Regions from separate parts of the Blautia sp. MSJ-36 genome, predicted to be linked through region 1. Evidence: predicted binding sites of a transcription regulator. Region 1 holds the regulator's gene; each other region holds the start of a gene.
What was found. The regulator NrdR, encoded in region 1, represses ribonucleotide reductase genes. The targets are predictions, from matches to a motif close to CACAANATNTTGTG.
Positions count from the first base shown of each region.

Region 1 (10,168 bases):
CGGATATGCTGATTTTGAATATGCCAGAAAAGCCATCCATCTTGGCGTCTCTGATTATCTGCTTAAACCTATTGACCTCAAAACTCTGGATGACATCCTTCTCTCCTGCCTGGAACAGCAAAAATCCGAAACCCGGCTGCTTCAGAAAGAATATCTGCAATGTGCTGTCCGAAGTGACAAACTTTCCGCAGGTGATCCTGATTTTATGAATGGTTTTCACTGTTCTTTTGTATTTGTTTTTCAAGGCCCGCTGTGTTCCAGTGTTTACGGTGAAACTATCCCCGATTCCAGGTTCCGTCCTCTTTCCCCGGAGATCCTTTTCCAGCTGGAGCAGGAATACCCTGTTTACATTCATCTTCTCTACGGACGGCACCAGAACGAACAGGTTTATGCGCTGGTCTATGCATCTTCCGATCAGCCGGATCTTTTATCCCTTGCAGAAAAGATCCAACATTTATTATCCGCAAACACAGAAGACCAGGAATCAGATATCTGGCTGAATACTATCCTGGCACGAGCCTCTGACGGATCTTCTGTAACAGATCTTATCAAAGATACATACCTTTTTGCCCTGTTCCACAACTGTTTCGGAAGCAGTTCCATAAAAATCTGCAGCTCCGTTTCAGATCAGAAGATACTTATTTCCCAGGAAGTCAAGCAGCTTTGTGCAGGGATTTCTTCCAGCTCTGACCAGGATTGTTTCTACCATATGATCCATTCTCTGATCACTCTGGAAAACAGAAAAAATATCTCCCAATTCCAGCTGGCTGCTGATCTCAGGTACTACATCTCTGCTGTGATCCAGAACTGCCACAGGGACATTGTCTATCCTGATGTTGCAGAGATCGTTTCCACCTGCTATTCTTACGAAGAACTGGAACGGGAACTTCAATATGAAACTGACAAGATCTGCGGTTTCCACAGCAAAACACCAGGTGAAGAACTCCCTTCTCTTGCACGCCAGGTACGGAACTATCTGGACCGGAATTTCACTCAGCAGATCACAACGAAATCCTTTCAGGATATTTTTGGTTACAATGAAAAATATATCTCCACACTTTTTAAATCAGAATTCGGGATCTCTCCCAGCAAATATATCAGTGAACTGCGCCTGAAAATGGCAAAGACATTAATGCAGAACAACCCGGATATCCTCACCAAAGATGTGGCTGAAATGGTAGGATTCTCCGATGCTTTTTATTTCAGCCGGGTATTTAAATCCCACGAAGGAATGTCACCCAGCCAGTTTCTGAAAAATCTCAGAAAAGATTAAATGTATTAAAAAAACCCGCTTGCGCGGGTTTTTTTATTGTATCGCATTATACACGGGAGAGGTACTCTCCTGTTCTTGTATCGATTTTCAGTTTATCGCCCTGGTTTACGAACAGCGGAACCTGAACCTGTGCACCTGTTTCAACAGTTGCCGGTTTGGTAGCACCCTGTGCTGTATTTCCTGCAAATCCTGGCTCTGTCTCAATAACCTCAAGCTCTACGAAAAGAGGAGGCTCGATTGCGAATACCTCGCCGTTATGAGAGCAAACCTTAACCATTTCGTTATCTTTAACGAATTTCAGAGAATCGCCAACCTGATCTTTTGTAAGACCAACCTGATCATATGTCTCTGTATTCATAAAGTAGTATAAATCACCATCCTGATACAGATACTGCATATCTACACGCTCGATACGTGCAGCCGGGAATTTCTCTGTAGGACGGAAAGATTTCTCCACTACAGATCCTGTGATAATGTTTTTGTATTTTGTTCTTACAAAGGCTGCGCCTTTTCCTGGTTTTACATGCTGGAATTCAACGATCTGACATACGTTTCCATCAATTTCAAGTGTGATACCATTTTTGAAATCACCTGCTGAAATCATAAATATTTCCTCCTTAATATATGCGGTTCTTTTTCGCTATGGATTATTCTATAATACCTTTTGTCATTTTTCAACTGTTTTTTTATTTAAGCCTTTAATTTTTCTTCAATTTCTGCAATCAGTTCGTCAAAAGGCTTCACTCCTGTGACAACTTTAATGTCTGCAAACTTCTCATAAACAGGATCTCTCTGCTTGAGAAGTTTCTTGATCTTGTCCTCTTTGTTCTCAGCTCCCTCCAGTGTTGGATTGTTGCTTCCTTCCAGACGTTTGATCAGTGTTGCCGCAGATCCCTTCAGATAGATGATCGTCCCCATATTCTGAAGATATTTCTGGTTCTGCTCCTGCAGAGGCAGTCCAGCGCTGACAGAGATTACCTTACGCTCACCATCTGTAGACAGCTCTTTAACTGCCATTGTCTCCAGTGCACGATAAAACGGCTCTCCAAAGCGTTCAAATACCTCCTTTACCGACATGTTCATTTTCTTCACGATCAGTCTGTCCACGTCAATAAACGGAAGTCCCAGGTCCTTCGCCAGCCTCTTTCCAACTCGTGTCTTTCCTGAACCCATAAAGCCGATAATTACAATATGGTTCATGAATTCTTCCCCTCCTCTTTTTGGTAAAAATATAGTACTATTTTTTCCAGATAGCGTTTCAGCACAATCTGAATTTCCTCTTTTGGATGAATCGGTTTTACAAGAATCGTACGGATCCCCGCCCGCTTCGCTCCGTAAATATCCGTAAACAGCTGATCCCCCACAAAAATTGTCCGGTCAGGTTCTGTCTGGATCACCTGACAGGCTTTTTTGTAATTCTTCACAGCCGGTTTATGGGCATTTTCTATAAAATTTCCCTCTACGGCCCTGGCAAAAGGCTCTACGCGGGGTTTCTGGTTGTTGGATACAAAACAGTATCGAAACCCGATCCCCCTCAGCTTTTCAAACAGTTTCCTTGCCCGTTCATCTGCCGGTGCACCGTGCGGGACAATGGTATTATCAATATCAAAAAGAAGCCCTCTGTATCCTTCTCTGTAAAGCTTCTCATAGTCAATTACATACGCAGAATCCAGATATTCATCCGGAAAAAAACTTCTGAACATCTATTCCACCTCAGTTTTCTTTTTCCAGGTAATCATAAAGTTCACCCAGACGGTCTTTCATTACTTCATACCCATGCTTGTAAAATCCGCTTAATGCTTCCGCATTCTGTTCCGTACGGGAAACGGTCTCGATTTCCGGTCGGATCACAAAAATATGACCTTCTTTTTCCCATTTTTCAATCAGTTCCAGGGTCTTATTATACACCTGATAACGGTTGAGCAATGTATTTAAAAGATTCGGATACTTCTTAAAAGCAGCCACATATACGGCTTTGCTTTTACCTGGTTTTTTCTTACGGTATTCCTGATTTCTGGTAAGAATGACCACATTTTTCCGGTGGCCTTTTTTCATGGCATGGATAAGAGGTATGGAATCTGCCGCCCCTCCATCCAGATACAGCTGCCCGTCTATCGTTACCATCGGGCTCATTCCCGGAATGCTGCTGGACGCTCTGCAGATATCCATAAGTCTCTGTCTGTCCTGCTTTTCGGACAGATACTCTGCTTCTCCTGTAAGACAGTTCGTCACAACCATCTCACATTCAATATCCGATTTAAAGTACTCGTCAAAATCAAATGGGAAAATCTCATTGGGATACCTGTCAAAGATCATATCCATGTCAAACAGACTTTTCTTATCCAGAATATTTTTCAGACTGATATAACGGTATTCCTTATTTTCCACGATCATACATCTTCTGGTACGCCCTACCTGCCCGGATACATAATCCATGGCATTGCAGGCGCCCGCTGATACTCCCACTACATATGGGAATTCCACTTTCTGTTCCATCAGGTAATCCAGTACTCCTGCAGTAAAAACACCTCTGTTTCCACCGCCTTCCAGTACCAGTGCTGTCTCATTATATTCTGTCATTTTCCATTGCCTTTCCTATCGCTCACCAAGAGGAATATACTCTGCTTCCGGAAGAACATTCTTATATGCAGGACGGATAATTTTATCCACATTGATAAGCTCTTCCATACGATGTGCACTCCAGCCTACAATACGTGCAATGGCAAACATCGGTGTGTAGAGTTCCAGGGGCAGATCCAGCATACTGTAAACAAATCCACTGTAAAAGTCCACATTGGCACTGACACCTTTATAGATCTTACGCTCCTCTGCAATAACCTTTGGCGCAAGGCGCTCTACCGTAGCATACAGCTGATAATCCTTCATTCTGCCTTTTTCTCTTGCAAGCTGCTCCACATACCCCTTAAATACTTCTGCACGTGGATCGGAAACAGAATAGATCGCATGTCCCATACCATAGATCAGCCCACGTTTATCAAAGGCCTCTTTGTGAAGAAGTTTCTTAAGGTAAACACTGACTTCCTCTTCATCACTGTAATCATGCACATGCTTACGCATATCGTTGAACATTTTTACAACTTTGATGTTGGCGCCACCGTGTTTCGGGCCTTTCAGAGAACCCAGGGCTGCCGCAATTGCGGAATACGTATCGGTTCCGGAAGAAGAAACCACATGTGTAGTAAAGGTAGAGTTGTTACCACCGCCATGCTCCATGTGAAGAATCAGGGCAATATCCAGAATCTCCGCCTCCAGTGCCGTGTATTTCTTATCCGGTCTTAAAAGGCGCAGAATATTTTCTGCTGTGGAAAGTTCCTTCTTCGGCTGATGGATATAAAGGCTCTTACCTTTCTCATAATGATTATAGGCCTGATACGCATAAACAGATAACAGCGGAAAAACACTGATCAGATTAATACACTGACGGAGCACATTCTCCAGTTCAATATTATCCGGGTCTTTGTCGTAGGAATAAAGTGTCAGCACACTTCTTGACAGAGCATTCATAATATCTCTGGATGGCGCCTTCATAATGACATCCCTTACAAAATTCCGCGGCAGCTGGCGCTGATTCGCAAGAATCCCGGAAAATTCATTCAGTTCTTCCTGATTCGGAAGTTTTCCGAAAAGAAGCAGATAGGTTACTTCCTCAAAACCAAAACGCCGGTCATTGATGAAGCCTTTTGTCAGATCCTTGATATCATATCCCCGGTAAGAAAGCTTACCTGCACAGGGAACCTCTTTCCCATCCACGATCTTGGTTGCCTGGACATTGGAAATCTGGGTAAGTCCCGCAAGGACACCCTTTCCATTAAGGTCACGCAAACCTCGCTTGACATCGTACTTGCCATATAAAGACAGATCCAGTTTATCATTCTCACGACAGATCTGCGTAAGTTTCTCAATCTCAGGTGTCACTTTCATGTTGAATTTGCTCATCCGTTATTTCCCCTTTCGATTTCTGTTTTATTGCTATCCGATAACGGTCCCTCCTCATTCCCCTCTCAAGCAATTCTGGTCTTATTTCATATATCCCGGCCCTGATGACCGGGATATTTCAGATATGATTATAGCATTTTTTTCCGTTTTGGTCTATGCCGAAAATATTTGTATTGGTGATCAGACCTGCTTATATGTAGCAAAGAACTCTTTCATCTTCTTCATTGCCTTATCCAGCTGACGGATATCCGGCAGATAAACAATACGGAAATGATCCGGCTGGTTCCAGTTAAAGCCTTTACCCGGAACGATGAGAACCTGCTTGTCATGAAGGAAATCCAGGGCAAACTGCTCATCATTATAGATATTGAATTTCTCGGTATCGATCTTCGGGAATATGTAAAATGCCGCACGCGGCTTTACAGCGGAAATTCCCGGAATATCATTCAGAGCCTTATAGATAAAATCTCTCTGCTCGTAAACACGTCCGCCTGGCTGGATATACTCATTGACACTCTGATATCCGCCCAGTGCAGTCTGTACAATCGACTGTGCCGGAACATTGGAGCAAAGGCGCATGGAAGAAAGCATGTTGATTCCTTCTATATAACCTTTGGCCTTGTTCTTGGCTCCGCTTAAGATCATCCATCCGATACGGAAACCTGCGATCATATGAGACTTTGACAGTCCTGAAAATGTCACGCAGAATACGTCCGGTGCAAGAGAAGCGATGGAAGTATGTTTGTATCCATCCATAACAAGGCGGTCATAGATCTCATCGGAAAAGATGATCAGCTCATGCTCTCTTGCAATGTCCGCGATCTGCTCCAGGATCTCCTTCGGATATACGGCACCTGTCGGGTTATTTGGATTGATGATAACGATCGCTTTGGTCCTTGGTGTGATCTTACTCTTGATATCCTCGATATCCGGATACCAGTCAGACTGTTCATCACAGATATAATGAACCACATTTCCACCTGCCAGTGTTGCAGTTGCCGTCCACAGCGGATAATCCGGAGCCGGGATCAGGATTTCATCCCCGTTATCCAGAAGTGCCTGCATACAGAGATTGATCAGCTCACTGACACCATTACCAGTATAAATATCATTAATGGTAACTCCCGGGATCCCACGAAGCTGGGCATACTGCATGATCGCCTTTCTTGCGGAAAAAATACCCTTGGAATCGGAATATCCCTGCGAAGTACGTACATTACTAAGCATATCCAGGATCACTTCCTGCGGTGCGGAAAATCCAAACGGATACGGGTTACCGATATTCAGTTTCAGGATCTCCATCCCGTCTTCTTCCATTCTGGCAGCCTCATCCACAACCGGTCCACGTACGTCATATAATACATTATCAAGCTTTGATGATTTCCCGAATGTTCTCATAAAAACCACTCCTCTTCTAATTTTCACTATTATTTAACCATTTTAATTTCATAGTCAAAAAATATCTATTTCTATATCTTCTCACATTTGGGCTTTCAACGCAAGAAATAAAAATTTAAAAAAATTTAATTTAGCACTTCCCTTTTTTAGCATGTTAATGTATAATAGCACTCGAATTTAGTTTTCAATGCAATTTAATATGTGATGAGGAGGAAACAACAATGTCTTACACAGAAGAAGTTTATGAAAGAGTTGTAGCACAGAATCCTGGCGAGCCAGAATTCCATCAGGCAGTTAAGGAAGTTCTCGATTCCCTTAAAGTCGTAATTGACAAAAATGAGGAAGAGTATCGTAAGCTTTCCATTCTTGAGCGTCTTGTAGAGCCAGAGAGAATCATCTCCTTCAAAGTACCGTGGATCGATGACAACGGAACTGTACAGGTTAACAAAGGATACCGTGTTCAGTTCAACAGTGCTATCGGACCATACAAGGGCGGCTTAAGATTCCATCCTTCTGTAAATCAGGGTATCCTGAAATTCCTTGGTTTTGAGCAGATCTTCAAAAACTCTCTTACAGGCCTTCCGATCGGCGGTGGAAAAGGTGGCTCCAACTTCGATCCTAAGGGTAAATCTGACAGAGAGGTTATGGCATTCTGCCAGAGCTTTATGACAGAGCTTTGCAAATATATCGGCGCAGATACAGATGTTCCGGCTGGTGATATCGGTGTCGGCGGACGTGAGATCGGTTATCTCTTCGGACAGTACAAGAGAATCCGTGGTCTTTATGAGGGTGTCCTCACAGGTAAAGGCCTCTCCTTCGGCGGTTCCCTGATCCGTACAGAGGCTACTGGTTACGGTGTTGTATACATGCTCAACGAGATCGCAAAAGCACACAACGACTCCGTAGCAGGAAAAACAATTGTTGTAACAGGTTCTGGTAACGTAGCTATTTACGCTGTTGAGAAAGCTACTCAGCTTGGTGCCAAAGTTGTTGCAATGAACGACTCCAACGGATATATCTACGATCCGAACGGAATCAACCTTGACGTTGTAAAAGACATCAAAGAAGTTAAACGTGGACGTATCAAAGAGTACGCTGACCGTGTTGAGGGTGCTACTTACACAGAGGGACTTGGCATCTGGAACATCAAATGTGATATCTATCTTCCATGTGCTACTCAGAACGAGCTTGGTCTTGACGGAGCTAAAACACTGGTTGCAAACGGCTGCAAATATGTCGTTGAGGGTGCTAACATGCCTACTACTCTTGATGCAACAACATACCTTCAGGAGAACGGTGTTCTCTTCATGCCTGGTAAAGCCGCAAACGCTGGCGGTGTTGCCACATCCGCACTGGAGATGAGCCAGAACTCCATGAGACTTTCCTGGACAAGAGAAGAGGTTGATGAGAAACTTCACAACATCATGATCGACATCTTCCACAAAGCTGATGACGCTGCTAAACGTTACGGTATGGAAGACAACTATGTTGTAGGTGCAAACATCGCCGGCTTCGAAAAAGTTGTTGACGCTATGAAAGCTCAGGGTATTGTTTAATTTAAGTTTCCTGAATCATTAACGTAAGTTATAACAGGGACCGCAGAGGAATTTTCCCATGCGGTCCCTGTTTTTATATCCTGCTTTACTGTCTGTGATAACTCATAAATTGAAATCCATATTAAAAATCGTACAAAAAAAGACCGGCTGCCCTTTGACAATCGGTCTTAAATATTCAACATTCATTTTTCTAGTTGATCAGTTTCTTCAGCTCGTCCATAAAGGTACTGACATCTTTAAATTCCCTGTATACAGACGCAAAACGTACATATGCCACAGCATCCAGATCCTTCAGATGCTCCATGACGATCTCTCCGATCTTGGTGCTGCTGATCTCACGATCTTCTGACCGGAAAATATCCCCTTCTATGGAATCGATCATCTCTTCCACTCTCTCAATGGGAATGGGGCGTTTATAGCAGGCACGAAGAACACCATCCTGGATCTTGGAACGTTTATAGCTCTCCCGGTTCTGATCCTTCTTGATCACAGTCAGTGGAATCGTTTCCACCTTCTCATAAGTTGTAAAACGCTTTCCGCAGGCATCACAGAGACGGCGGCGGCGGATAGAATTGGTATCCTCTACAGGTCTGGAATCTACAACTCTTGTATTATCCTGGTTACAGAACGGACATCTCACGGAACTCTCCCCCTTTCCGGATCAAAAAATCATTACTAAATTTGTTTTTATTATAGAATAAATGCATATAATGTGTCAATAATCGGACTTGCATAAATTTTACAGATTTTCCATAAAATCATATCAGGTGATGAATTTTATGCGTATCTGCGAACTGAAACAGAAAGAAGTGATCAATATCCACACCTGCCGTAGCCTTGGCTGTCCTCTTGATGTGGAATTCTGCTGTGAAACCGCCCGGCTGAAAGCCCTGATCATGCCGGAACCCGGGAAATTCTGCTGGTGTTTTTCAAGAGAAAGTGAATGCATCATCCCCTGGGACTGCATCCGCCAGATTGGTGAAGATATCATCCTTGTTGATTTCCGTGATGAAAAACGGCTGGGAGGAGACTGAACCGACTACATTTGTCAAGGCCCTTTATTTTTTATATTTTCCCCGGAAAAGTATATTTCAACCGCCCTCTGAGAATCATCTTAATGTACTGACAAGACAAGGAGGATTCTAAGATGGCACTGAATAAAGTTGAAATCTGCGGAGTAAATACCTCAATGCTTCCTGTTCTCAACCAGGAAGAAAAAGAGGAGCTCTTCAAAAGAATCAAAGCTGGCGATGAAGAAGCCAGAGAATTGTACATCAAAGGCAATCTGCGGCTTGTTTTAAGCGTGATCCGCCGTTTTCAGAACAGCAGTGAAAATCCAGATGACCTTTTTCAGATCGGCTGTATCGGCCTGATCAAAGCAATCGATAATTTTGATACCACCCTTCAGGTAAAGTTTTCTACCTATGCAGTTCCTATGATCGTCGGTGAGATCCGAAGATATCTCCGGGATAACAACAGCATACGGGTCAGCCGCTCTCTGCGGGATATCGCCTACAAAACCATCTACACCAGGGAAAACTATATGCGGCAGCATCTCAAAGAGCCTACCATCGCGGAGATCGCTGATGAGATCGGCATTGACAAGGAAATGATCGTCTATGCCATGGATGCGATCCAGAGCCCGGTGAGCCTTTTTGAGCCGGTGTATTCCGAAGGAGGAGATACTCTCTATGTCATGGATCAGATCAGCGACAAAAAGAACCGGGAGGAAAACTGGGTGGAAGATATTTCTCTCCGGGACGCCATGAACCGGCTGGGAGAACGGGAACGACACATTATTGATCTCCGCTTCTACGAAGGAAAAACCCAGATGGAAGTGGCCGATGAGATCGGCATTTCCCAGGCCCAGGTCAGTCGCCTGGAAAAACATGCCCTTCGCAGTATGCGAAATTATCTCAGAAATTGATTCATAAATATCTTCAAACAAAAAGGGGCTGTTGCAAAATAGATGAGTAATCATCTA
Region 1 is NZ_JAHLPQ010000015.1:86-10,253, reverse strand. It holds gene KQI39_RS11090 (response regulator transcription factor) at 1-1,273, shown strand, start outside; gene efp (elongation factor P) at 1,320-1,877, opposite strand; gene KQI39_RS11080 (shikimate kinase) at 1,964-2,473, opposite strand; gene KQI39_RS11075 (YqeG family HAD IIIA-type phosphatase) at 2,470-2,976, opposite strand; gene KQI39_RS11070 (patatin-like phospholipase family protein) at 2,987-3,853, opposite strand; gene KQI39_RS11065 (citrate/2-methylcitrate synthase) at 3,869-5,230, opposite strand; gene KQI39_RS11060 (aminotransferase class I/II-fold pyridoxal phosphate-dependent enzyme) at 5,411-6,628, opposite strand; gene gdhA (NADP-specific glutamate dehydrogenase) at 6,850-8,184, shown strand; gene nrdR (transcriptional regulator NrdR) at 8,375-8,824, opposite strand; gene KQI39_RS11045 (YlmC/YmxH family sporulation protein) at 8,964-9,218, shown strand; gene sigG (RNA polymerase sporulation sigma factor SigG) at 9,332-10,111, shown strand.

Region 2 (10,168 bases), on a different contig from region 1:
TTCCGTTGTCTCACCATCTGTGGATACTCCCTGGATTTCCTTGGTTCTGGAAGCATCGTATTTGGCTTCTGTAGAAATCTCGATTACATAACCTTTCCGGACTGTATTTCCCTTTCCGAAGGGTACTGTAACTACAACGCCCGGTTTTATGGACTGTTCCATTTCTTCCGGAACACGGTACTGAAAATCCCGGTCCAGCTTCTCATGTGAAATATCAATGATCACATCTGCATAAATCATTCGCTTACGCTTTCTGGTCTTCTTCCAGGATTTCCTGAATCAGCACACGCTCATCCATTGGGTATTTTTTGCCCTTGATTTCCTGGTAATCCTCATGGCCTTTTCCCGCAAGAACAATAATATCTCCTGGTTCGCCATGATGAATCGCATAGGCGATCGCTTCCTTACGATCCGGAATCTCCACATATTTTCCATCTGTTTTTGCCATTCCGATTTTAATATCGTCAATAATAGCCTGCGGATCTTCATCTCTTGGGTTATCGGATGTAATAATGGTCAGATCTGCCATTTTTCCGGAAACCTCACCCATCTCGTAACGGCGGAGTTTAGAACGGTTTCCACCACACCCAAACAGGCATACCAGTCTGTGTGGGTTGTATTCCTTCAGTGTTCCAAGAAGACTCTCCAGTGCCATGGCATTGTGTGCGTAATCGATCATCAGTGTAAATTCATCGGATACCTTGATCATCTCAATACGTCCTTTGACTTTGGCTACTTTCAGAGCCTTGATGATGTTCTCTTCTGATACTTTGAAATGACGGCAGATGGCAATGGCTGTCAGGGAATTGTAGATGCTGAATTTACCCGGAATATCAATCTCAACCGGGAAGTCCAGAAGTCCCTTCACATGGTAGGAAATTCCAAGATATCCTTTTCTTCCCACAAGTTTTGCATCTTCTGCACGAAGATCCGCTTTTTCAGAAAATCCGTAAGTTTCAAGAGCACAGGTGTGTCCCTCCACAATCCGGTCAAAATGCTCATCGTCACGGTTTACGATACCGACTTTACACTGTTTGAGAAGCATGGATTTGCAGTGAAGATAATCGTCAAAATCCTTATGCTCGTTCGGTCCGATATGATCCGGTTCAATATTGGTAAAGATACCAAAATCAAAGATGAAGCCCTGGGTTCTGTGAAGCATCAGTCCCTGTGAGGAAACCTCCATAACTACCGCGTCACAGCCTGCTTCTACCATATCATGGAAATATTTCTGTACCATGTAGGACTCCGGTGTGGTATTGGCAGCCGGGATATGTTTTTCTCCGATAATCGCCTCGATAGTTCCGATAAGACCTACCTTGTATCCAGCATTCTCAAGGATGGATTTTACCATATAGGTGGTTGTGGTTTTTCCTTTTGTTCCTGTGATTCCGATGGTTTTCAGTTTCTCTGCCGGATGTCCGAACCATGCAGCGGAAATAAACGCCATGGCATAGCGGGTATCCTTCACCTGGATTACCGTTACATCAGAAGGAGCTTCTACAGGTTCCTCCACAATAAGAGTTCTGGCTCCCTTTGCCACAACATCCGGCACAAATTTATGTCCGTCTACTACAGCGCCCCGGATGCAGATAAAAAGGCTTCCCTCTTCCACTTTACGGGAATCATAAACAACAGAAGAAACTTCCTGGTCTGTACTTCCCTGAAGACATTTGTATTCAAGATGTTCCAATAAGGATAAAAGTTTCATTTTTTCTCCTCCATTTCCCCGTATCCCTGCTGTCGCTTCGCGGCCAGAATACGGGAAGGCATACTATTCTTGTTTTATGTACATACCATATAGAATAGCACACCTGCCCCCTGTTTTCAACGTTTCTTTACGGTGCGCCCAACGCCTGAAACATCACTTTTTCTCTCGCATTCCGGCATATTTTCGGTGCAGCCAGAAAGCCCCCAGAGCCGTGATTGCAGCCGTCAGCGCAATCAGAACAAACAGTTCTGTATCTGTATCATCTCCTGTTTTCGGATGTGTGGATGCCTCTCTTGCCATTCCTTCCTGTACAGATGTGGAATCCTGCTCTCCATTTTCTGAGATCATCTCTGTTTCCAGCGCTTGGGTGGCTTTTCCTTCCACAGTAATCTCTGCGGATGCCGTTACCTGTTTTTCACCGGTTTCCTTACTTGTCACAGAGATCTGGTTAAAAAGTTTCTGGTTTACGGTTTTTTCCGGAATCTTTACCGTTGCCTGAAGTGACACGGCTTCTCCTGGCGCTATCTGTGGGATCAGTGCCTTGGTTCTGGTGCTGTTTAACCTAATGCCTTCCTTTTCCACAAACTGTGCTTCAATTCCCTCTGCCTGAAAACGTTCTGTTCCAACAACCGAATGCAGTGTTTTTTCCCCTGTATTTATGATACAGATCTGATACGTCACGGTTTCTCCTGGAGCTGCGCTTTCCCGGTCTGCTGTTTTCTTTACGGAAAAATCCGCCTTCAAAGACTGCAGCGGACTGACCACCTCCGCCTTCCGAAAGATAGTTTCCTCCGGACGGCCTTTCACTTTTGCCCCTGCTTCCACTTTATGCTCCAGATCCTTCTCCTGTTCATTTAAAAGCGGTGCCAGAATATAAAAACTCCTCTGTTCCCCGGCTTTCAGCTCTGTCACTTCCGCCCTGGAGCCTTTTCCGGTAAGTCCCTGTGCTTCTTCCCACTGCTGCGTAATCTTCGGGCAGGAAAAACTGCTGGTCATCCGGATATTCTCAAGATCCAGAGCCCCTGTATTCGCAAGATCTACCCGATAACGGATGGTTTTTCCGGCTTTCATTTCTTCTGTCTCGGAAGTTACAGAAAGTATCATATCTGCTTTTGCAGCTTCCACAGTAAGAATTGGAGAAATTCCTTCCGCAAGAATCTGAGTACTTCCGTTTTCTTTCACCAGAAGAACCGTTCCTGCACCACCACAGTCTTTCTTCAGCGGTTCGTCCTGCACCAGCAGATAACTGGTTTCTTCCACCGGATATCTGTATTCATCCCGCAGAGACAGCGGAATCTGCAGCAAAATGGATTCCTCATGGAAATTTTCCGTTTCTATCTTATATACCAGTTTTGTGATTTCCGTATCTTCGCCTTTCTGATTTTTCACCGGTATCTGCTGTGTCTGTACATTTTCCGGAAGTGATGTTGTTTCCGTGGAAAAATATTCCGAGACATACACCACGCAGGTCACTGGTTCCGGTTCCACGTCAGGATTTTTGTTTTCCCCGGATTCCTCTTCCGATTCTTCTTCTGGCATTTCCTCCGTTTCTTCCGGATTTTGATCCTCTTCCGTGACTTCTTCGTTTTCCAGTATCACGGCAGAGCTTTCATTCTCTACATCTTCTCCTCCGGACGTCGTTCCCTCCTGTGAGCCCTCACTCTCTTCCTCCTGCGTTTCATTCTCTTCGTATACTGTTTTCCCGGATGCCAGCTCCTCCATGTACTCATCTTCTTCCTCCATTTCCTGCTTATTTTCCGATTCTGTTATTTCCGGCAGGTTCTCATTGCCGTCCGAAATCCTTCTCTCCATTATCCAGTCCTTTAATCCTGTAATCCGGATATCCAGCTCTGCCATTCCCTTCTCTCTGTCTGTCCAGAAACAGCTCTGCTCCACTTTCGGGTTCGGCCCTGACTGAAATGCAGATGCCAAAACGGTTCCCGGCTGAATATTTCCCACCAGTACAGTTCCCGCAGCTGCAGCTGCAATTGAAGTTCTCCTTATCTGTTTCCATATTCTGTTTTTCATCGCAATTCTCCATTTCTGCCTGCTATGGCATTATCTTTTACACATTCACTTTTAACAGAGGCTTACTTTTCCACAGACAAAGGCATCCCTCCCCGGCAAAACGGTGCATAACCGTCAGAAAAACAATATTTATCAGTAAAAAATGGATTTCTGCATCGAACTGATGCGTGAATACATTCCGCAGAGCGCGGAAATTAGACTCTTTCAGAGTAGCACATTCCTCAAATGGGCGCAACCAGATATAAAAATTATAAAGTTTGTTTAAACTTTCTTTATAAATTTTCGATTTCTTTTAGATTACCGACATAATTTAAACATATTTCCTCTATATAATAGATCTTGGATAGATGAAAAACCACTCTCTATCTCCCCCCTCAAAAAATAGTAGGAAATGAACCGCCTGACCGAATCAGGCGGTTTTTCCTTGTCTGAAAATTCACGGTCGGACAACTATCTGTAAACCGTATTCATCTAAAATTCTATTGCATTTCCAACATAGGTCTTTTATAATAAAATATAATACTCGTTACTATTGAACAGTAACCAATTTTAAAGAGAAATGAGGTATTTCCTATGAGCGAAAAAACCGTAGTAGTTGCATTAGGCCACCGAGCACTTGGTACCACACTTCCTGAGCAGAAAACAGCTGCCCGACTTGCAGCCAAGGCAATCGCAGACCTGGTTGAAGAAGGAACCCGCGTGGTAATCTCCCACAGCAACGGTCCGCAGGTAGGGATGATCCACACCGCAATGAATGAATTCGGCAAGGCACATCCTGATTATACATTTGCACCAATGTCCGTATGTTCTGCCATGAGCCAGGGTTATATCGGCTATGACCTTCAGAACGCCATTCGTGCGGAACTTATTTCCAGAGGAATCTATAAACCTGTCAGCACCATTCTCACACAGGTTGTCATTGATCCATATGATGAAGCATTTTCCGAACCGGAGAAGATCATCGGTCGTGTCCTGAATGCAGAAGAAGCAGAAGCCGAGGAAGAAAAAGGAAACTTCGTCACAAAAGTAGGGGAAGGACAGTACAGAAGAATCCTTGCAGCACCGAAGCCACAGAAGATCGTGGAGATCGAGACCGTGAAGGTTCTTTCCCAGGCAGAGCAGATCGTTATCGCAGCAGGCGGTGGCGGAATCCCGGTTCTTGAGCAGGGTACCCAGCTGAACGGTGCCAGCGCCATCATCGAGAAGGACCGTGCAGCAGGACTTCTTGCAGAGGAACTGAACGCAGATACTCTGATGATTCTTACAAGTGTTGAGAAGGTAAGCCTTAACCATAACACCGATCAGGAATCTTATCTGGATACCATCTCCACAGAAGATGCGCAGAAATACATCGCAGACAATCAGTTTGCGGCAGGCTCCATGCTTCCGAAGATTGAAGCAGGTGTTTCCTTCGTCGAAAAAGGCACCGGACGCCGTACCATCATCACCGATATGGCTCACGCCAAAGACGGATACTGTGAGAAGACAGGAACCATCATTAAATAATACACTTTTCCATAACAATATCCCGCAGAAAACTGCTGAATCTACCGGCAGTTCTGCGGGATATTTTTTATGCCGGAAATCGGCGCAAAAAAACACAGATACAGCATAATGCCATATCTGTGTAAATAGCTCTACCTCAGCCAATCTGTCCGGCCTATATTTTACATGGATTTTCGCTCAGCGATCTCCGCCATCTTCGCCTCATTCAGACGGGTGTCCCCATGAACACGGCTGTAGGAAAGATATCCGTTCATACGGTCGATCTTCGTCAGGTTTCTGGAACCGCAGACCGGGCACACATCCATTTCCAGCTCCTCATGACCACAGTCGTCACAGTATGCAAGAGAAAGGTTCACGCCCTCATAATATCCCAGATCCATGGCTCTGCGGATCAGTGTACGGATGGCTTCTTTATTGTAGCCGATGGGATAACGTACATACTGGATCTTACCACCATTGCAAAGCTCCCAGAAACGTCCCTCCAGATCCTGTTTCTCGATTGGGGTTACGTCCTCTGTTACATGACAGTGGAAACTGTTGCTTACATATGGTCTGTCAGAAACCCCTTCAATAATTCCGTACATCTTACGGAACTGCTCTACCTGCAGGCCACAGAGACTCTCTGCCGGCGTTCCGTAGATTGCGTAAAGGTAACCGTCTTCCTTCTTATACTGATTTACCTTGTCATTGATATATTTCAGAACTTCCAGGGCAAACGCACCATCCTCTGCAATGGATTTTCCATTGTAAAGCTCCTGCAGCTCATTAAGTGCTGTAATACCAAAGGAAGCTGTCATCGGCTTCAGGATCTTGCCGATTTTTTCATTCGGTTTCAGATGTCCACCGTAGAAACCACCCTCACAGTAGGCAAGAGGATTGGTAGACGCACGCATCTGTCCCAGATACTCATACGTACGGATATGCAGATTACGGATCATTTCCAGATAGAAATCCAGAACTTCATAGAAATCTCTGCTCTCCGCTCTGGCCTTGGCAAGGATCATCGGAAGATGAAGGCTTACCGCACCGATGTTAAAACGGCCCACAAAAACAGGCGTATCATTCTCATCTGCCGGTTCCATGCCACCACGCTCATACCACGGGCTTAAGAAAGCACGGCATCCCATCGGGCTGATGACTTTTTTGTATTTCTTGTACATGCTGGAGATATAGCCTGCGCCGGACATGGACAGCCAGTCCGGATACATGGTCTTGGAGGAGCACTCCACACCAGCCTCAAAAATATCCTCACAGCACTTTCCAGGACCGTGGATCTCTTTGTCATAAAGAAATACGATCTTCGGGAACAGTACCGGTTTCTTATGTCCGGCTTTTCCCTGGCCTCCCTGATGCACTTCAAGAAGAGAAACCGTACACATCTTCTCAAACTGCTCGGTTCCAAGACCAAGTGTTACTGTAACAAACGGATAATCGCCTCTGGAAGAACCAACCGTATTCAGCTTGTACTCAATTCCCTGCCATCCCTGGTCATAATCCCTGCGGACTTTATCAAGAGCATACTCGATCGCACGTTCCTCGCGGCCGCTCCAGCTCTCATCAGAGTATTTCAGAAATTCGGAAATATATTTATCGTAACTCTTCTTCGCATACGGTGCCAGGATCTTATCAACTTCAGGAACGGTAAAACCACCGTACTGCTGCGCTGCTGTGCTGAGGATGATATCGCCCATCACATCAAAGGCTGTATCCAGGGTCTTCGGCTCATTATACCAGACATTACCCATCTCAAAACCGCCGCTTAAAACAGCTGCCACATCAAACAGACAACAGTTCATAGTATCCAGACGTGCAGACTGATCATGAATGTAAATGTAACCATCCTTACATGCCTGAAGCTCATTACGGTTCATAAAGAACTTCCGGTAAAGCTCCTTGTTCAGCTCATTGAAGATCAGGCTTCTCTTGGTTGCAACAAGCGCACTGTCCGTATTGGCATTGCTCTTATCGCCGATGTAACGGATGGCCTGACTCTTGGTGTAAACGTCATCCATCATGTGAATGAAATCCAGCTTGTAATTCCGGTAATCGCGGTAGCTCTTGGCAACTGCAGGATTTACACGCTCCAGTGCTCCCTCTACGATGTTATGCATCTCCTGGATCTCGATCTCATTTTTCCCAAGGGAATCCGCATGCTCCTGGGCAAAACGGCAAATAAAATCCTTCTCCTCATCGGAAAAAGTATAAAGAATACGCTCTGCTGATTTGTTCACGGCAGCCACGATTTTCTGAGGATTAAACTCCTCTCTTGTTCCGTCTTTCTTAATTACATATAACATGGCTCATCTCTCCCAAATACTATATATAGTACTATCTCTACCTATATCTTGATTTTTCTCTATATATTGTGCTAGGCATGAGTATACCACAGCTGGGAGGAAAAGAAAAGGGATATTTCTGTATACAAAAAAATACAGACTTTTAGCACTGCATGATCTCACTGCGGAAATATTCTTACAAATTCATTTGGAACCATTCTGCGATGAAATCCCATATCTCGGGAAGCAGGGCGACCAATGCCACTATAAGCCATATGATCCAGCTTATACTGTTTCTTTTCCGGCCTTCGTTCTGCTGCTTTTTCCCCTGATTTAAAACTTCTGTACGATTTCTGTTCGCCGTTGTTTTATACACGGTACTGCCTGCCGGTGCGGTCTTTTTCACAGTTGCAGCTGCATTTCCTGTATTTCCTATATTTCGGTTTCCGCCTGGATTCCGGTTCACTCCTGCATTCCGTCCCGTATTCATATTGCGGCCTGCATTCGTATTCCGCCCCATATTCGTACTCTGCTTCACCCGGCCGCTGCGCTGTGCTGTTTTATCCACAGTCTCTCCATACTGCCGCATCATATCCCGCACTTTGGCGGAAGCATGTCTGTAATGTACCTCACGGGGCTCATTAAGATGGTAAAGTACTTCATCATTTCTGTAAGGCATCCCGCACAGTGAACACCTGCCATTTACAACCCTGCCGCCACAAACCTGACACTTCTCACCTGCCATAAACTCCCTCCGTTCTGTCCGTTAAAACGGACATTTACATTTATTTTTATCAATCGGACATTCCCATTTCGTCCTGCTGCATGTCCCTGAATGCGAGCATTACACAATTTACATTCAGTATATCATATCATGCTCTCAATACCCAGTATTTTTCCCTGGTCCAGGCCCGGACTTCACACCTCCTTATATTGCCACCCTGGCCATTTTCTGCTATAATACCCCACAGAGCAACAAGCCAAAAAATCATCAGGAGGAAGCGATAATGAACACAATCACAATCCCCGCAACCTATCATGCAGACCTGAACCTCCATGACACACAGATTGCGATCAAAACAGTAAAAGATTTCTTCCAGCAGACACTCTCCCAGAAGCTCAACCTTCTCCGAGTATCCGCTCCAACATTTGTAGCACCGGAATCCGGCCTTAATGACAATCTTAACGGTGTAGAGCGCCCGGTAAGCTTTGATATCAAGGCTATCGAAGGCAGCAACGCCGAGATCGTACACTCCCTTGCGAAATGGAAACGCTACGCTCTGAAAAAATACGGTTTTTCTCACGGTGAAGGCCTCTACACAGATATGGTAGCGATCCGCCGCGATGAAGATCTGGACAATATCCACTCTGTTTACGTAGACCAGTGGGACTGGGAAAAAATCATCTCCAAGGAAGAGCGCTCCATGGAGACTCTCAAGGAGACCGTACGCACCATCTACAGTGTCCTTCGTAAAACTGAGAAATATATGGCTGTACAGTACGACTACATCGAAGAAATCCTTCCGAAGGACATCTTCTTCATTACAACACAGGAGCTTCTTGACATGTATCCGGACTGCACACCGAAGGAACGTGAATACAAGATCGTCCGTGAAAAAGGTGCCGTATTCCTTATGAAAGTCGGAAAAACTCTTACAAACGGAGAGCGCCACGACGGACGTGCCCCGGACTACGATGACTGGGAACTGAACGGCGATATCCTTGTATACTATCCGGTACTTGACATTGCACTTGAACTTTCCTCCATGGGAATCCGTGTTGACGAGGACGCACTTGACCGCCAGCTTACCGAGGCAGGCTGCGATGACAGAAGAGAACTTCCTTTCCAGAAAGCCATCCTGAACAAAGAGCTTCCGTACACCATCGGTGGTGGTATCGGACAGTCCAGAATCTGTATGTTCTTCCTGCGTAAAGCACACATCGGAGAAGTACATGTATCTCTCTGGCCAAAAGAAATCACAGATGCTGCAGAAGCACACGGACTTCAGCTTCTCTAAAACATCTTGCAGATTTATTTATAATTTTTGCGGAAATGAGGTAATAACGTGAACATTCTGTTTTTTCTGATTCCCAAAAGCGAAGTCGCCTACATCTTCGAAGATGAGACCCTTCGCCAGACCCTTGAAAAAATGGAGCACCGCAAGTACTCCTGTATTCCCATTCTCACCATGGACGGCAAATATCTCGGCACCATCTCAGAGGGCGACCTTCTCTGGGGCATGCGCCGGGCAGACATTCACGATATCAAGGAAACAGAGGGCGTTCCCATCATGGCAATTCCACGCCGTGCCACCTATAAACCGGTCCACGCAGATTCCAATATGGAAGATCTCCTGGACCGCGCCATCAATCAGAACTTCGTGCCAGTTGTGGATGACCAGGGAGCCTTTATCGGAATCATAACCAGAAAATCCATCATCAAATACTGTTACAACGAAATGAAAGCCGCACAGGGCGCTGCTGAAGAATAAACTCAGCTACCAGCCCCCAAAAACAAAAACAAGGCTCCGGTTCCCGGGATAAAGCGAATATTCTCATTCTGCTTTCCCGGGAACCGGAGCCTTATTCTCTGTCCTTCTTTATCTGATTCGATCAGATCACCCTCACAATATTCAGCTTCTCATCT
Region 2 is NZ_JAHLPQ010000024.1:18,941-29,108, reverse strand. It holds gene priA (replication restart helicase PriA) at 1-240, opposite strand, end outside; gene KQI39_RS13640 (UDP-N-acetylmuramoyl-L-alanyl-D-glutamate--2,6-diaminopimelate ligase) at 245-1,711, opposite strand; gene KQI39_RS13635 (COG1470 family protein) at 1,865-3,739, opposite strand; gene arcC (carbamate kinase) at 4,313-5,245, shown strand; gene nrdD (anaerobic ribonucleoside-triphosphate reductase) at 5,407-7,542, opposite strand; gene KQI39_RS13620 (hypothetical protein) at 7,718-8,266, opposite strand; gene asnA (aspartate--ammonia ligase) at 8,529-9,539, shown strand; gene KQI39_RS13610 (CBS domain-containing protein) at 9,588-10,013, shown strand; gene nagA (N-acetylglucosamine-6-phosphate deacetylase) at 10,135-10,168, opposite strand, start outside.
Region 2: a site for NrdR is predicted at 7,560-7,573, ahead of nrdD (anaerobic ribonucleoside-triphosphate reductase). Genes of this name have one in related genera too.

Region 3 (10,168 bases), on a different contig from region 1:
GGGAGAACCGGGGGTAACCGATGATCCGGCGCATTTTCAGAAGCTGATGAAAGAGCAGAGCGACCTGCAGCCAATCGTTGACGCATATAAAGAATATAAGAAAAACAAAGAAACCATCGAGGACAGTCTTTCCATGCTGGAGAGCGAGAAGGACGAAGAGATGCGTGAGATGCTGAAAGAGGAGCTTTCTGATGCAAGAAAGAGAGTGGAGGAGCTGGAGCATGAGCTGAAGATCCTTCTTCTTCCGAAAGATCCTAACGACAGCAAGAATGTTATCGTTGAGATCCGTGGAGGCGCAGGCGGTGATGAGGCAGCTCTCTTTGCGGCAGAGATCTACCGTATGTATGTGAAATATGCGGAATCCCGCCGCTGGAAGACTGAGATGCTCAGCCTTAATGAGAACGGTATCGGCGGTTTCAAGGAAGTTACTTTCATGATCAAAGGTGAAGGTGCATATTCCAGACTGAAATATGAAAGCGGTGTGCATCGTGTACAGCGAGTACCGGAGACAGAGTCCGGCGGAAGAATCCATACTTCTACCTGTACTGTAGCCATCATGCCGGAGGCAGAAGAGATTGATTTCCATCTGGATCTCAATGAATGTAAATTCGACGTATTCCGTGCTTCCGGAAACGGTGGTCAGTGTGTCAACACCACAGACTCTGCCGTACGTCTTACCCATATTCCTACAGGAATCGTAATTTCCTGCCAGGATGAGAAATCTCAGCTTAAGAACAAGGATAAGGCACTTCGCGTGCTCCGTTCCCGTCTGTATGAGATGGAACTTGCCAAGCAGCACGACGCTGAGGCAGAGGCAAGAAGAAGCCAGATCGGTACCGGTGATCGTTCCGAGAAGATCCGTACTTACAACTTCCCGCAGGGACGTGTGACAGACCACAGGATCAAACTTACCCTTCATCGCCTTGAGAATATCCTCAACGGAGACCTGGATGAGATCATCGACAGCCTGATCGCGGCAGACCAGGCAGTGAAGCTGACCAAGCTCAATGAGCAGGAGTAATCGTTAATAACAAATAAAGAACTATATAAATTATAATGAAGCAGGAGTCATAATAAATCAGGAGGAATCGAAACATGAAAAAAACAGCACTGGTAATCATGGCGGCAGGAATTGGAAGCCGTTTTGGAAAAGGAATCAAGCAGCTTGCACCGGTAGGACCGAAGGGTGAGATCATTATGGACTATTCTATCCATGATGCACTGGAGGCAGGATTCAACAAGGTTGTATTTATTATCCGTAAAGACCTTGAGGATGAGTTCAAAAAAGTGATCGGAGACCGTATCTCCAAGATTACAGAGGTTGCTTATGCATTCCAGGAGATCGATGATCTTCCGGGAGATTTCCAGAAACCGGCAGACCGTACCAAGCCATGGGGAACCGGACATGCCGTACTGGCAGCAAAGAAAGTCCTTTCCGAGCCATTCGCTGTTATCAATGCAGATGACTACTATGGAAAAGAAGCCTACGTAAAAGTTCACGACTATCTTGTACAGGATCATCCACAGGATGGCCCGATGCACATCTGCATGGCAGGTTTCCGCCTTGGAAATACATTAAGCGACAACGGAAGCGTTACAAGAGGTGTGTGCCACATTGAGGACGGCAAGCTTGTCGGCGTTACAGAGACACATAACATCTTCAAGACAGCAGACGGCGCAGAAACAAGAAATGACGACGGTACAGCAGAAGCACTGGATACCAAGAGCTTTGTTTCCATGAACATGTGGGGACTGACACCGGAATTTATGGAAATCCTTGAGAAAGGCTTCATTGAGTTCCTTGGTGGAATCAAAGAGGGAGACATCAAAAAAGAATATCTTCTTCCAGAGCTTATCGACCAGCTGATCCATTCCGGAAAAGCAGCAGTAGACGTTCTTGAGACAAAGGACGAGTGGTTTGGTGTTACTTATCAGGAAGATAAAGCATCTGTACAGGCTGCATTCAAAAAACTTACAGATGACGGCGTTTATCCGGAAGGACTGTATCAGTAATAAAGGAGAGCATTATGGGTAAATATTTCGGAACAGATGGTTTTCGTGGTGAAGCAAATGTAAAACTTACAGCAGATCATGCATTTCGCGTGGGACGTTATCTTGGCTGGTATTACGGCAGAGATCACAAGGCGAAGATCGTGATCGGCAAGGATACAAGAAGAAGCAGTTACATGTTTGAGTATGCCCTTGCGGCAGGACTTACCGCATCCGGAGCAGACGCCTATCTGCTTCATGTAACAACAACTCCGAGTGTGTCCTATGTGGTACGTACAGAAGATTTTGACTGCGGTATCATGATTTCTGCAAGTCATAATCCGTTTAATGATAATGGAATCAAAGTCCTCAATGAGAACGGACAGAAGATTTCCGCAGATATTGAAGCACGTATCGAGGCTTATCTGGATGGTGAGATCGAGGAACTTCCGCTGGCAACCGGAGAAGATATCGGCTGTACTGTGGATTTTGCATCCGGAAGAAACCGTTATATCGGACATCTGATCTCTATCCCATGCCACGATTTCAAGAATATCAAGGTAGGACTGGACTGCTCCAACGGAAGTTCATCCGCTATTGCCAAGAGTGTTTTTGACGCACTTCGTGCAAAAACTTACGTAATCAATAACGAGCCGAACGGAACCAACATCAACCGTGGATGCGGTTCCACACACATTGAAGTCCTGAGACAGTTTGTGGTAGATAAAGGCCTGGATATCGGTTTTGCGTACGATGGTGACGCGGACCGCTGTATCGCCGTAGACCACCGTGGAAACATCATTGACGGTGACAAGATTATGTATGTCTGCGGTAAATACTTAAGAGAAAAAGGCCAGCTGAACGGAAATACCGTTGTAACAACCGTTATGTCCAACCTTGGTCTTTACAAATCTCTGGAGCGGGAAGGCATCGACTATGAGCAGACTGCAGTTGGTGACAAATACGTTGCCGAGAACATGATGGAAAACAATTACAGCATTGGTGGCGAGCAGTCCGGACATATTATTTTCAGCCGTTATTCTGCTACCGGTGACGGAATTCTCACATCCCTGATGATTATGGAAGCATGTGTGGACCAGAAAGCCACACTCTGCGACCTTGCCAAGGAGATGAAGGTTTACCCGCAGCTTCTCCGCAATGTGCGTGTTTCCGACAAGAAAACAGCACTGGAAAATGAGAAGGTAAAAGCATCCATCGAAGCTGCAGCAGAGGCACTTGGCGATGATGGCCGTATCCTGGTACGTGAGAGCGGTACAGAGCCGCTGATCCGTGTTATGGTAGAAGCAGGAACCGATGAACTCTGCCATAAATATGTAGACAGTGTTGTTGATGTGATGGAAGCCGAAGGGCTTGTTGTAGAATAAGGAATTCCATGAAAAATACAAAGACCGTATTGATTCTTGCAGCCGTTACAGGAGCTTTGCTTCTGGGCGGCTGCGGCAGTGAAAAAACAAAAACATACGAGCAGGCCGGAAAAGATCTTTCCCAGGGAAGCTACAAGTATGCCCTGGAGGAGTACCAGAGTTCCATCCAGAACGGGGTAAAACTGGCACAGTCCTACCGTGGGGCAGGCATTGCAAGCCTGCGTCTCGGTAAATATGAGGATGCCGTGAATAATTTTACAGAGGCACTGAACTGCGATAATGTAAGCAAAAGCCTCCGCAAAGATATCCTGTCCTACCGTGCTACCGCAGAGCTGAAATGGGGCAAGTATGAGGACGCCATGGCAGACTGCCAGACACTTGGAGAAGATTTTTCCATGGATGCAAGCAGTTATTTCCTCACCGGAAAAGTTGCTCTTGCTATGGATTCCTACGAGGAAGCTGCGTCTAACTTCAAACAGGCTTACGGAGAGGATGCCACCTATGATATGGCGATCCAGATTTATGAGGCATACCTGGATAAAGATATGGAAGCAGACGGAACCAGATATCTGGAGGCTGCTCTTTCTTCTGAGGCCAAGGACGCTCAGGATCACTGTGACAGAGGCCGTGTCTACTACTATATGGAAGACTACACCAATGCAAAAAAAGAGCTCCTGGAAGCATCCAAGAAGGATAATACAGAGGCCCTTCTTCTCATGGGAATGGTATATCTGGCTCAGGACGATGTGGAAAATGCTCAGGCAATGTACAAACAGTATATTTCCGCAGTGGGAGATTCTGCCAAGGGATATAACGGCCTGGCACTGTGTGATATCCGGAACGGGGATTATGATTCCGCTCTTGATAACATTACAAAAGGCCTTCCTACTGCTACCACAGACGAGATGCAGAGTCTTCTGTTCAATGAGATCGTAGCCTATGAGAAGAAACTGGATTTTGCTACCGCACTGACCAAGGCACAGGAATATATTGACATGTTCCCGGAAGATTCCGCCGCAAAAAAAGAGCTGGCTTTTCTGAAAACCAGAACGTCTTCGGAGGGCTGATATGGAATATTTTGAGGAAATACAGGATCGGGTTATTCTGATCGGTGTCCAGGCGAATCTGGGGGACGACATGGAAGAATCCCTGGATGAACTTGGGGAGCTTGCGGCTACAGCCGGCGCGGCTGTTGCTGGCAGGATCATTCAGAACCGTGAGGCAGTACACCCCGGTACCTATATCGGAAAAGGCAAGATCGAGGAGGTAAAAGGCCTTCTCTATGCTTTGAATGCCAATGGCGTGATCTGTGACGATGAGCTTTCTCCTGCACAGATGAACAATCTGGAGCGGGAACTGGAATGCAAAGTCATGGACCGTACATTGTTGATCCTTGATATTTTTGCAAAGCGTGCTGTTACAAGCGAAGGTAAGATCCAGGTAGAGCTTGCACAGCTTCGTTATCGTTCCGCACGTCTTGTGGGACTTCGTTCTTCCCTTTCACGACTTGGAGGAGGAATCGGTACCAGAGGCCCCGGTGAGAAGAAACTGGAGACAGACCGCCGTCTGATCCGAAACCGGATCTCCGCACTGAAGCAGGAACTTTCCCAGGTGGAGAAACACAGGGAGCTGATCCGTTCCAGAAGAGCGGTAGGCAATCTGAAGACTGCGGCTATTGTGGGTTACACCAACGCTGGAAAATCCACGCTTTTGAATACACTGACCGGTGCGTCGGTGCTTTCGGAGGATAAGCTTTTTGCCACGCTGGACCCCACTACACGTCTTTTGACACTGGATGACGGGCAGCAGCTTCTTCTTACGGATACCGTAGGATTTATCCGAAAACTTCCACATAATCTGGTAGAAGCCTTCAAGAGTACCCTGGAAGAAGCCAAATATGCGGACTACATCATTCATGTAGTAGATGCGTCCAATCCCCAGGCGGAGATGCAGATGCATATCGTATATGAGACCCTGAAAGAGCTGGGTGCCCTTGGGAAAAAGACAATCACACTTTTTAACAAGCAGGATCGTGTTTCCGGGGAGAGTCTCCGGGATCTCCGTGCAGATCATACGCTGAAAATTTCCGCACGGACAGGAGAGGGACTTGGAGAATTTAAACAGCTTCTTTCGGAGATTCTTGCAGAAGGCCAGATTTATATGGAGCGGCTTTTTCCATATTCAGAAGCAGGTCAGATCCAGCTGATCCGTGAGTATGGACAGCTTCTTTCGGAAGAATATACAGAAGGCGGAATCGCTGTAAAAGCAAGGGTTCCGCGGGAAATCTATCCGAAAGTCACATAATGTTAAAAAATCTACTCAGTACCATATATAGTACCGTGAACAAAATGGACACTATATATGGTGCTTTTTGTGTTGACGCAAAGAGGTGTGTCTGATACAATAAGCCTACAGCGCTTTGAACATAGATCGTGAAACGGGGTATGTTCATGGGCAGGTAAGTGAGGCGGAACGGGAGTGTCCGCTTTATAAATACATGCATGAGGGAGGCATTTTTCTTATGTTTCAGGTAGTAAAAAGAGACGGTGAATTAGACGAATTTAAGATGGGGAAGATCACCGCGGCAATTGATAAGGCGTTTGATGCCAAGGGCAAGAATTACAGCCCGGATATGATCGATCTTCTGGGACTTCGTGTTACAGCGGATTTTCAGAATAAGATCGAGAACAACCGGATCTCTGTGGAAGATATCCAGGACAGTGTGGAGAACGTACTGATCCAGGCAGGATATTCCGATGTTGCCAAGGCGTATATCCTTTATCGCAAGCAGCGTGAGAAGATCCGCAATATGAAATCTACCATCCTTGACTATAAAGAGATCGTAAACAGCTATGTGAAGGTTGAGGACTGGCGTGTAAAAGAGAACTCAACAGTAACCTATTCCGTAGGAGGACTGATCTTAAGCAACTCCGGAGCAGTTACTGCCAATTACTGGCTGTCGGAGATCTATGACAACGAGATTGCGGAGGCACACAGAAATGCGGATATTCATATCCACGATCTGTCCATGCTGACTGGATACTGTGCAGGATGGTCCCTGAAACAGCTGATCCGTGAGGGTCTTGGCGGAATCGAGGGTAAGATCACTTCCGCACCTGCCAAGCATTTAAGCGTACTCTGCAACCAGATGGTCAATTTCCTGGGAATCATGCAGAACGAGTGGGCAGGCGCACAGGCATTTTCATCTTTTGATACCTACCTGGCTCCTTTTGTAAAGGTAGACAACCTTTCCTATACAGAAGTAAAGAAATGCATTGAGTCTTTTGTATACGGCGTAAATACTCCGAGCCGCTGGGGAACTCAGGCACCATTTTCCAATATCACACTGGACTGGACTGTTCCGGACGACCTTGCAGAACTTCCGGCAATCGTAGGCGGCAAGGACATGGACTTCAAGTACAAAGACTGTAAGAAAGAGATGGATATGGTCAATAAGGCATTTATCGAGACCATGATCGAGGGAGATGCCAACGGACGTGGATTCCAGTATCCGATCCCGACCTATTCCATCACAAAGGAATTTGACTGGTCTGATACCGAGAATAACAGACTTCTCTTTGAGATGACTTCCAAGTACGGTACACCGTATTTTTCCAACTATATTAACAGTGATATGAAACCAAGCGACATCCGCAGCATGTGCTGCCGCCTCCGCCTGGATCTCCGTGAGCTCCGCAAAAAGAGCGGCGGTTTCTTCGGTTCCGGTGAGAGCACAGGTTCTGTAGGTGTTGTAACCATCAATATGCCACGTATCGCATATCTTTCCAGAACACCGAAGGAATTTTATCAGCGTCTGGATCATATGATGGATATCTCCGCGAGATCTCTTCACATCAAAAGAGATGTGATCAGCAGACTTCTGGATGAGGGACTGTATCCGTACACCAAGAGATATCTCGGAAGCTTTGAGAATCATTTTTCCACCATCGGTCTTGTGGGAATGAACGAAGCGGGCTTAAATGCATGTTGGCTGAAAAAAGACATGACAGATCCGGAAACCCAGAAGTTTACGAAAGAAGTTCTGGAGCATATGAGAAACCGTCTTTCCGACTACCAGGAGCAGTATCCGGGAGAGCTTTTCAACCTGGAGGCAACACCGGCAGAGTCCACTGCGTACCGTCTTGCCAAACACGACAGAAGCCGTTATCCGGATATCAAGACAGCAGGAAAAGAGGGCGATACTCCGTATTATACAAACAGCTCTCATCTGCCGGTTGATTATACCGCTGATATTTTTGACGCACTGGATATTCAGGATGATCTGCAGACTCTGTATACATCCGGAACTGTATTCCACGCATTCCTGGGAGAGAAGCTTCCGGACTGGAAGGCAGCAGCGTCTCTGGTACGTAAGATCGCGGAGAATTATCGTCTGCCATATTACACCATTTCTCCGACTTATTCCGTATGTCAGGAGCATGGCTACATCAGCGGCGAGCATTTCACCTGCCCGAAATGTGGAAAGAAGGCCGAGGTTTACAGCCGTATCACCGGATACTACCGTCCGGTACAGAACTGGAACGATGGCAAGACACAGGAGTACAAGAACCGTACCCTCTATGATATTACCCATTCCCAGCTGAAAAAAGTACACACCAGCATGATGACCATGAAAGGTGATGAGGTTGAGATCCAGCCGGTGGCATCTCACAAATATCTCTTCACAACCAGTACTTGTCCGAATTGTCGTATGGCAAAGAAAATGCTGGAAGGCGAAGAACTGGAGATCATCGATGCCGAGCAGAATCCCGAACTTGTCAAGCAGTACGGGATCCGTCAGGCGCCTACACTTGTGATCACTGACGGGGCACAGGTTAAGAAGTATGTGAATGCTTCTAATATACAGAAGTATGTGGATGAAGAACTTGATTGAGTTCTTCCGGGCAACTGCAATTGTTAAATGGATGGCTGGACGCATGTCTGTTGGATGTGCGTTCGGCTTTTTTATATATTATTTTGTTTTTTTATATGGGGGATTTTTGTTTTTTGGAAAGGTGGTTGACATTTTGGGTTGTGATGGTATACTTATATTTGAAATTTAGTGATTAAAAGCGTTACGCTTTAACGTATTAATGTGAATGTATCGCTGTGCTACATCGTGGGGAGATCCGGGAATTGTTTCCCGGCGGAAATATACGAGGGGGAAAGCACTCAGAGTTGCGAAGCCCGTTTTTCCCCCTCGCGCTCCCCCTTTCCGGGCACGCATTTTGAGGCGTACGTTGTGGAATGTGCTACGTTATTGGTAGGGCGATGTACTCCAGGGTGTCGAAGCCGTCAGGCTGAGCCGATGGATGAGGGCGGACGGGAAAGCGGCCCGCGTAGCGGGCCTGTTCCCTGTTTTTTGCTCAAATCGATAAAAATAAACCGCGGGTTATAGCGTAGTGCATTCATCTATATCGGCATAGCCTACAATATCCAACACCGTAAAATCCATCGCCCCGCCAGCAAAGCAACACATTCCACAACGCAGAACAGCGGCGTGGCCGGGAGGGGTGGAGCGCGAGGAGGGGAGTATGGCCTTCGCAACTATGAATGTTTCCCCTCCTCGCAACTGCCGCATGCGAAAATGCTCCCGCCGGAAGGGAATGCGCCGCATGCGAAATGCTCCCGCTGGAAGGCGATATACCTGCCGCATGCGAAATGCTCCCGCCGGAAGGCGATATATCTGTCGCATGCAAAATGCTCCCCTGGAAAGGAAACCCGCCACATGCGAAATGCCCCACCCCGGGAGGGGATTCACTTCCCACAAATTTCATGCTAAAATAAACAAGAAAATAACAAAAGAATAATAAGAAAAGAATAACAAGAAAAGAGGAAAACATTATTATGGTAAAACAGAACATCGTTTTCGTAGAAAACACCCCAGGCAGTCTTCAGAAAGTTACAAAGATTCTTGCAGAGAATCAGATCGACATCTACGGCTTCGGCTGCTTTGACGCACCGGAATTTGCAAACTTCCGTATGGTATGCGACGATCCTGAAAAAGCAGATCAGATCATGGCAGAAAACGGATATATGACCCGTATCACTCAGGCCATCCTGGTGGATCTTCAGGATGAGATCGGCGGCCTGGACAAACTTTTAAGTGTCATGGGCGACAGCAACGTAAACCTTCATTACATCTACACCTTCTTCCACAGAGGCCTGAAAGTTCCGGTAGCGATCATGCACTGTGAGGATCTTCTGGTTGCAGAGAGTGTTCTCCGTAATAATGGCTTCAAGGTTCTGAACCGCCTGGTAGATCCGGATGGAGTGGAAGAAGCGTAAACACAAAAAGGACGAACAGGAATGAAGTATCGCATTTTTATTGTAGAAGATGACGAAACAATCGCGAATCTTCTGAAAAAACATCTCAGTTCCTGGGGATATGAAGTTTTTCTGGCTGAGGATTTTTCCAATGTACTGCAGGAATTTGCGGGGAAAGATCCTCAGCTTGTTCTTCTGGATCTGAAACTTCCCTTTTATAACGGCTTCCACTGGTGCGAGGAAATCCGAAAAGTCTCCCAGGTGCCGGTGATCTTTATCTCCTCCGCAGCCGACAATATGAACATGGTCATGGCCATGAGCCGTGGAGCAGATGATTTTATCGCCAAGCCTTTTGACATGGATGTACTGGTAGCCAAGATTCAGGCAATTCTCCGCAGGACCTATTCCTTTGGAAATCCGGGAAATGTACTGGAACATAAAGGAGCAGTGCTCAACCTTTCCGGGGCTACGCTGACCTGGAACGGGGTGGAGCTGGAACTGACCAGAAATGAACTGCGTATTCTGGA
Region 3 is NZ_JAHLPQ010000032.1:6,048-16,215, reverse strand. It holds gene prfA (peptide chain release factor 1) at 1-1,021, shown strand, start outside; gene KQI39_RS15145 (nucleotidyltransferase family protein) at 1,096-2,013, shown strand; gene glmM (phosphoglucosamine mutase) at 2,028-3,374, shown strand; gene KQI39_RS15135 (tetratricopeptide repeat protein) at 3,383-4,441, shown strand; gene hflX (GTPase HflX) at 4,443-5,678, shown strand; gene KQI39_RS15125 (ribonucleoside triphosphate reductase) at 5,896-8,268, shown strand; gene KQI39_RS15120 (amino acid-binding protein) at 9,222-9,662, shown strand; gene KQI39_RS15115 (response regulator transcription factor) at 9,684-10,168, shown strand, end outside.
Region 3: a site for NrdR is predicted at 5,728-5,741, ahead of KQI39_RS15125 (ribonucleoside triphosphate reductase). Genes of this name have one in related genera too.